Regions from separate parts of the Microbacterium hominis genome, predicted to be linked through region 2. Evidence: predicted binding sites of a transcription regulator. Region 2 holds the regulator's gene; the other holds the start of a gene.
What was found. Region 2 encodes LexA, which represses DNA repair genes until DNA is damaged. Its sites were predicted from a motif close to TCGAACANNTGTTCGA; they were not measured.

Region 1 (4,018 bases), 1.3 Mb from region 2:
GATCCCCCGCGCCGTCGCGGGCGTCGCGTCGGTCGTTCCATCGATGAGCAGGTCGCAGAGCACATCGGCACGCACCTTGTCGAGCGTGCGCTGCTCGCCATCGCGCCCCGTGATGGTCTTCGCCATCGCGGTCGCGCGGCCGTGGATCGCCCGCAGCTCCACCTCGGGGGCGTGCAGGTGCAGTACGCCCATGCCGGCGCCGGTCGATTCGACCACGACCCGCCGTTCCTGCACCGCCTGGCGGTACTGCTCCTCGAGGGTAGCGGCGAGCGCGGCGTCGACCATCGCCCGCACGGCGCGACGGAACGTGCCGACCGCCTCGGCCTCGGCGACGGCGACCGCGCGCTCCACGATGTCGCCGCGCAGCGCGGCCGGCAGCCGGTCGATCTCGTCGACGAGGACTTCGGCGTGCTTCAGCGTGATCCGTCCGCCGCCCAGCGACGAGAGCGCCTGCGGGTACCGGCACACCAGCGCCTCGGCGTGCGTGATCATGCGGCCCGCGGCGTGCTCGGTGATCCGCATGGCCGCGGCGAGCTCCAGCCGGATCGACCGTTCGGTGAGATCCGACATCGCTCCGTACCGCACCCCGTGGGCCCCGAACCCGCTGTCGTCGGCCGCGGCGAGCGCCTCCCGCCGCATCCCGTGGATGCGCTCCAGTCGCTGCGCCGCGAACACGGCCTCCATCGTCGCCACCTCGGTCACCAGATCCACAGCATCCGGCACGACGACCGCGGAGAACTCCGCGTCGCTCATCCACACCGACTCATCGAGCTCGTCGGGGCCGTCCGCCGTCTCGAGATCGGCGGCCGGAGCGAGGGTCGAGGTCATGCATCCAGAATAGAACAGATGTTCGAATGTGTCCAGAGTGTGATCGAGAGAGGATCGCGTCCGACGAAGGAGTCGGCGACCGTCGCCAGGTCCACGCGGCAACCCGTTCAATGAGAGTGCGGCCTGGATGTCGAACCTCCGCGCGCACCATGAATCGCAGGCACCATGTCGAAGGAGACACCCCATGACCGAGACCATCCGCACCCGCGTCGCGATCGTCGGCGCCGGACCGGCGGGGCTCGTGCTCTCGCACCTGCTCGCCGCGTCGGGCATCGAGTCGATCGTCGTCGATCAGCGCTCGCGCGAGGAGATCGAGACGACGATCCGCGCCGGCATCCTCGAGCAGGGGACGGTCGAGCTGCTCGCCGCGATCGACGGATCGCGCGTGCACACGGTCGGCTCCCGCCACGACGGCATCGAGCTGCGTTTCGACGGCGCCGGGCACCGCATCGACTTCGCCGACCTCGTCGGCCGCGCCGTGTGGCTCTACCCGCAGCACGAAGCGCTGAAGGACCTCATCGCCGCGCGGCTCGCGGCCGGACAGGACCTGCGCTTCGGCGTCACCGTGGCGTCGGTCGAGGGCGCCGACACGTCGTCGCCGCGCGTGCGCGCGACCGATCCGACGGGCGCCCCGCTCGAGATCGAGGCCGACTTCGTGGTCGGCGCCGACGGCTCGCGCTCGAGCGTGCGGGCTGCGGTCACCGGCGCGCACGGCGGCTACTTCCGCGAGTACCCGTTCGCGTGGTTCGGCATCCTGTGCGAGGCGCCGCCGAGCGCCGAGGAGCTCATCTACTCGAACTCACCCGACGGCTTCGCCCTCATCAGCCAGCGCTCCCCCACCGTGCAGCGCATGTACTTCCAGTGCGACCCGGAGGCCGACCCGCACGCGCTCAGCGAAGCCGAGATCTGGGACACGCTGCAGAAGCGGGTGCCCGGCACGACCCTCGCCGAGGGCCCGATCTTCCAGCGTGACGTGCTGCGGTTCCGCTCCTTCGTCGCGCGCGACCTGCGCCGGGGACGCGTGGCGATCGTCGGAGACGCCGCCCACACCGTGCCGCCGACGGGGGCGAAGGGCATGAACCTCGCGGTCGCCGACGTGATCCTGCTGGCGCGGGCGCTGGAGGCGCTGCTGCTGCGCGGCGACGAGGCCGGCATCGACGGATGGGCGGATGCCGCGCGCCAGCGCATCTGGAAGGCGCAGCACTTCTCGTGGTGGATGACCTCGATGCTGCACGTGACACCGGACGCCACCGACTTCGACCGGCTGCGCCAGCTCGGCGAGCTGCGCACGGTCGTGGATTCGGACGCCGGCCGCGCCTACCTCGCCGAGGCGTACACGGGGTGGCCGCTGGACTGACCACCCCGCGCACGGCCGTCACTCGTAGCGCAGCGATTCCACCGGGTCGGCCTTCGCCGCCCGCCAGGCCGGGATCGTGCCGGCGAGGAACGCGATCACCATCACGATGAGGATGATCGTCGCGATCGACACCGGGTCGAACGCGATGAGCGTCAGCCCCGCGAGATCCGCGAGCAGTCCCTGGGCGAGCGCTCCGCTGAGCGCGGTGCCCGCGACCATCGCGATGCCCACCCCGATCGCGCTGCCGAGGAACCCGAGGAAGACCGCTTCGAGGCTGAACAGTGAGAACACGCGCCCCGACCCCATGCCCATGGCCTTCATGAGTCCGATCTCGCGAGTGCGCTCCTGCACCGACATCAGCAACGTGTTCACGATGCCGAAGCTCGCGGCGAGCAGCGCGATGACCGCGAACGCATTGAGGACGAGCACGATGCCGTCGATCACGGTCGTGACCGCGCCGAGCTGGTCGGCCACGGTGGTGCCGGTGAAGCCCTCGTCGGCCAGGTCGTCCTTCAGCGCCTGGATCTCGTCCTCGGTCGCCGCCGCGTCGAACCACACGGTGGCCGACGCGTATCGATCGGCCTGCTCGGCCGGGATGCCGGCCGACTGCGTCTCGAACAGCGTGTCGGTGAGCGCATCGTTGAGCAGGATGCTCGACCCGAGCGGCGAGGCGAGCGTCTCCTCGGTGACCCCGGTGACGGTCGCCTCGATGATGTGCTGCTCACGCAGCGCATCGGTGATCGCGATCGAGATCGTCTCGCCGACGGCATCCGTGTCGGAATCGAACCCGAGCGCCTCCACGTACTCCTGCGGGATCGCCACCTCGAAGGCGTCGGCGTCGGCATCGGGCTCCGCGCCCGCGGTGAGCAGGGTCGTCTGCCCGGGCACGAGGCTGCCGACCTGGGCCGTGTACTTCGTGCCGGCGTCGTGGACGATGTAGTCGGGGCTGATGGCGCGGGCCGCCTGCACCTCGAACACGCCGTCGATCCCCTCGATCGCCTCGATGTCGTCGGGGGTCATGGCGATCACGGATCGGCCGGGGATGCCGGTGTCGACGGCATCCGGGTCGTACTCGAGCGGGCCGGTCTCGCCGGGGATGGCGCCGCCCTCGCTCTGCACCTTGGCGACCGACATCGCATCGGATGCGCCGACGCCGCTGAGGGTGTCGTCGATGTACGCGTTGATGCCGGTGCCGAGGCCGCTGGTGAGCGTGAGGGTGAACGCGCCGACGAAGATCGCGAGGATCGTGAGGGTCGATCGGGTCTTGGAGCGGAACGTGTTGGCGCCCGCCGTGGTGATCAGGTCTGCGGTCTTCATGCCGCCACCTCCTCGATCGAGTCGGACTCGATGCGGCCGTCGCGGATGTGGATGCGCCGGTCGCAGCGGGCGGCGAGCTCCTCGTCGTGGGTGACGACGATCAGCGTGATGCCGTGCTCGCGATTGAGGGTGAACAGGATGTCCTCGACGACCGCACCGGTGTGCGAATCGAGGTTGCCGGTCGGCTCGTCGGCGAAGATGATGCGCGGGCTGTTGACGAGCGCGCGGGCGATGACCGTGCGCTGCTTCTGCCCGCCGGAGAGGTTCACCGCCTTGTTCCTGGCTTTGTCGGCGAGTTCGAGCTGCTCGAGGGCGGCCAGGCCGCGACGCTTGCGCTCGGCGCGGCCGACGCCGGCGATCTTCAGGGGGAGGATCACGTTCTCGAGCACGGTGTTGGAGCCGGTGAGGAAGAACTGCTGGAACACGAACCCGAACGTCTTGTTGCGGGTGCGGTTGAGCTTCTTTCCGCGCAGCGCCGCGGTGTCGGCGCCGTCGAGCGTCAGGGCCCCGGAGTCG
Region 2 (4,018 bases):
GGGTGGGTCCAGTCCTACGGCTCGCGCGCGACGCGTCCGTCCATCCTGTGGGGCGACGTGTCGCGGCCCGCGCCGATCACCGTCGGCTGGTCGACCTACGCGCAGTCACTGACAGACAAGCCCATGAAGGGCATGCTCACCGGTCCGGTCACGATCCTCGCGTGGTCGTTCGTGCGCGACGACCAGGCGCTGGCCGAGACCGCGAACCAGGTGGCCCTCGCGCTGCGCGACGAGCTCGCCGATCTCGAGGCCGCCGGCATCGGCGTGATCCAGGTCGATGAGCCGGCGCTGCGGGAGCTCCTCCCGCTGAAGCGGGCGGACCAGCCGGCTTACCTGGCGTGGTCGGTCGACTCCTTCCGGCTGGCGACTTCGGGTGTGTCGCCGCAGACGCAGGTGCACACCCACCTGTGCTATTCGGAGTTCGACGTGGTGATCGACGCCATCGCCGCCCTCGACGCGGATGTCACCTCCATCGAGGCGGCCCGCAGCCGCGGCGAGGTGATCGGCGACATCGCGCGCTCGGGATTCGCCGCGGGGGTCGGCCCCGGCGTCTACGACATCCACTCGCCGCGGGTGCCGTCCGTCGACGAGGTCGGGGCCCTGCTCGACCGCGCGGTGGCCGATCTGCCGCTGCGCCGCGTCTGGGTCAATCCCGACTGCGGGCTCAAGACGCGTGGCTACGACGAGACCGTGGCCTCGCTGCGCAACCTCGTGACCGCCGCGCGGGCCGGTCGCGAGAAGGTGGGCGCGCCGGTCTAGGTCGCCGCCGTCTCCCGGTCGGATGCCGCGGCCTCGGGTTCGCCCGGATCCGCGGCGTCCGACCGCTCGTCGGGGCGTCGCTGCAGCAGTTCGGTGACCCACCACGCGAGGAGCCACACGACCAGCACGAGGAACACGTCGCCGAGCGAGAGGGGACGCAGCAGCAGCAGCCACACGACCCCCAGCACACCGAGCGCGATGCGCACGAGCAGTCGCTGGGCGTAGAGCCAGGCGCCGACGGAGCTGGTGTCGACGCCGCGTCGCTGCGCCGCGCCGCGCAGGCCCGCGTTCACCGAGGCGACCGCCGCGCGCGATGCGCGGGCCCCGCGCCAGCGGCCCGACATCCACGCGATCACCGCGATGATCGCGCCGATGAGCATCAGGACGACCGCCGTGTCGCGCATGGCGTTCGTGATCTGGTCGTACACCGACGCCAGGGCGGACGCCGAGACGCCGAGGGCGGGCGCGCTCAGCTGCAGCACACTGCCGGCGATGGCCAGGCCCACGGCCAGCACGGCACTGCCCAGGGCGATCCCGACCCCGGTTCCGAGCACCGCGGTCGACCGGCGCCGGGCGATCAGGATGCCGACGAGGAACAGGGCGAGGGCCACCACCGGGAGCCACCACCCGACGGCGACCGCGATGTTGTAGACCGTCCCCACGACGATGAGCGCGTCGCTCTGGGCCACCACGATGGTGCGGTCGATGACGGGGATCGACGAGGCGAAGCCGACGCCGCTGTCGACGAGACGCTGTTTGACCTCTTCGATGACGGGAGCGAGCTGGATGCCGAGCTCGCCGTCGGCGCCGATGACGACGGCCCCTTCGGCGGTGCCGCCGGCTGCCACCGCCGCGAGCGATCGATGGCTGGCGCGAAGTGCCGTCTCCCAGACGTCGGAGAACGCGTCGGACTGCACGAGGCGGATGACGGTGGTGTCCACGAGCCCCTGCAGGCCCTGAGCGGCCGGTGCGCGCAGCAGGTCGAGCGCCGCCAGCGCCCGCGGGGGCAGGTCGAGGTTCTGCAGGCCGTCGAAGAGGTCGTCGGTGATCCCCTCGAGGTCGAGCGATTCGTCGATGGCGGCCGTCACCTGATCGGCCACGAGCATCTGCACGTCGGCATCGTCGGCCAGCGGCGCGAACGTCTCGATGAAGCGCGTCTCGTCGACGAGCTCCACCCGTGCCCACGCGGCGACGATCGACACCGGCACCAGGATCGTGGCGATCACGATGCACAGCGCTGACAGGAACGCGCGCCAGCGCCCGCGGGGCCGCTCCGCGGGCGGCGCGGGTGCGAGGTCGGGGAGAACGGCGGTGCTCTGGGTGGCGCGCAGTCGGTCGTTCTCGGCCTCGAGTTCGGCGAGGCGGGCGCGCAGCGCCTGCGCGTCGGGGTCGACGGGGGGCCCGGCATCGGCAGTCATGACTCCCCTTATAGCGGGTCGCGGCGACCCGCCGGTAGCGCCCGCGCCGCTCAGACCGTGCGCAGCACGGCCACGACCTTGCCGAGCACGACCGCCTCGTCGCCGAGGATCGGCTCGAACGCGGAGTTGCGGGGGAGGAGCCAGGTGTGGCCGTCGCGCTGGCGGAAGGTCTTCACCGTCGCCTCGCCGTCGAGCATCGCGGCCACGATGTCGCCGTTGTCAGCCGTGGCCTGCGTGCGGACGACGACCCAGTCGCCGTCGCAGATGGCCGCGTCGATCATCGACTCGCCGCTGACCTTGAGCATGAACAGGTCGCCCTTGCCGACCAGCTGCCGCGGGAGCGGGAAGATCTCCTCGATCTGCTGATCGGCGGTGATGGGCACGCCGGCGGCGATCCGGCCCACGAGCGGCACGAGCGCGGCGTCGCCCACGCTCGGCGCGGTGTCGGCCGGGTTCTCGGCGGCGGTGCCGGGAAGGTCGATGAGCACCTCCATCGCCCGTGTCTTGCCCGGGTCGCGCCGGAGGTAGCCGCTGAGCTCGAGCTGGTTGAGCTGGTGGGTCACGCTCGAGAGCGACTTCAGGCCGACGGCGTCGCCGATCTCGCGCATGCTCGGCGGGTAGCCGTGCCGTGCGATAGAGCGCTGGATCACCTCGAGGATCGCGAGCTGCTTGTCGCTGAGGCTCTTGCGGCGCCGGGTCTGGGGCCTCTCGCGCCCGGTCGACTCGCTCATGTCGGCTCCCGTCTCGCCGCCCGACGGGCAGCGGTCTTCGAATGTCGGAGGCCCGTGGTGGGGTGTCCGTATCGAAACCGTATCCGGTTCACCGCCCGCGCGGGCGCATGTTATCCCGCGTGTCGCTTCGACAGAAGCGGTTCGGTTCCGATCGTTGACAGGTTCCAGCATCGAAGATAGATTCGGAAAAGAGATTCGCATCCGGCGCACCCGGCCGTTCGGCGGGTGCGAATCTCTTCCCGGCCTTGGAGGAGACATGACCGCTCTCAGCCCCGTTCTCACCGCCCCGACCGTCCCGTCGGCGACCCGGCTCCGCCTCACCGTCCGAGGCCGGCGCGTGCTCGCCGCCCTCGCCGCCCTGCCCGCCGTGGCGGTGCTGTGCGCGGTCGTCCTCGGGGGCGGCGCCGCACTCGCGTCCCGCGATGCCGGGGCGCCCGTCGGCTCCTTCGAGACGGTGATCGTCGAGTCCGGCGACACGCTGTGGGCGATCGCGCAGCAGGTCGCCCCCGCCGCCGACCCGCGCGACGTGGTCGACGACCTGGTGCGGCTGAACGCCCTCGACGGCGTCTCGCTCCAGGCCGGTCAGCGCCTCGCGATCCCCGCGGAGTACTCCCACTGATCCACCGGCCGCGGTCCGGGCCCCACCGCGCCCTACCATGGGACAGGTGACCGTTCGCCTCGACGACCTCCCCCTCCGCGACGACCTCCGCGGAAAGAAGCCCTACGGCGCTCCGCAGGCTCCGTTGCCCATCGCCCTGAACGTCAACGAGAACACGCATCCGGTGCCGCAGGAGGTCGCCGACGACATCCTCGACTCGATCGCTCTCGCGCTGCGCGACGTGAACCGGTACCCCGACCGCGAGTTCACCGCCCTGCGGGAGGGCTTCGCCGACTACCTCGGCCACGGACTCACGCGGGAGCAGATCTGGGCCGCCAACGGCTCGAACGAGGTGCTCCAGCACGTGCTGCAGGCGTTCGCCGGTCCAGGACGCACGGCGTTCGGGTTTACACCCACGTACTCGATGTACCCGCTGCTCACGCGCGGCACCGGAGCGACGTGGATCGCGGGCGAGCGTGGGGCCGACTTCTCGGTCGATGCGTCCTCCGCGG

Region 1: the regulator LexA is predicted to act here: its motif matches at 839-854, upstream of HQM25_RS16410 (HNH endonuclease signature motif containing protein).

What each region holds. Positions count from the first base shown of each region.
Region 1 covers NZ_CP054038.1:3,663,916-3,667,933, forward strand. The annotation lists gene HQM25_RS16410 (HNH endonuclease signature motif containing protein) at 1-828, opposite strand, end outside; gene HQM25_RS16415 (4-hydroxybenzoate 3-monooxygenase) at 1,013-2,185, shown strand; gene HQM25_RS16420 (ABC transporter permease) at 2,204-3,502, opposite strand; gene HQM25_RS16425 (ABC transporter ATP-binding protein) at 3,499-4,018, opposite strand, start outside.
Region 2 covers NZ_CP054038.1:2,365,958-2,369,975, reverse strand. The annotation lists gene metE (5-methyltetrahydropteroyltriglutamate--homocysteine S-methyltransferase) at 1-759, shown strand, start outside; gene HQM25_RS10780 (hypothetical protein) at 756-2,177, opposite strand; gene lexA (transcriptional repressor LexA) at 2,228-2,908, opposite strand; gene HQM25_RS10770 (LysM peptidoglycan-binding domain-containing protein) at 3,165-3,527, shown strand; gene HQM25_RS10765 (histidinol-phosphate transaminase) at 3,565-4,018, shown strand, end outside.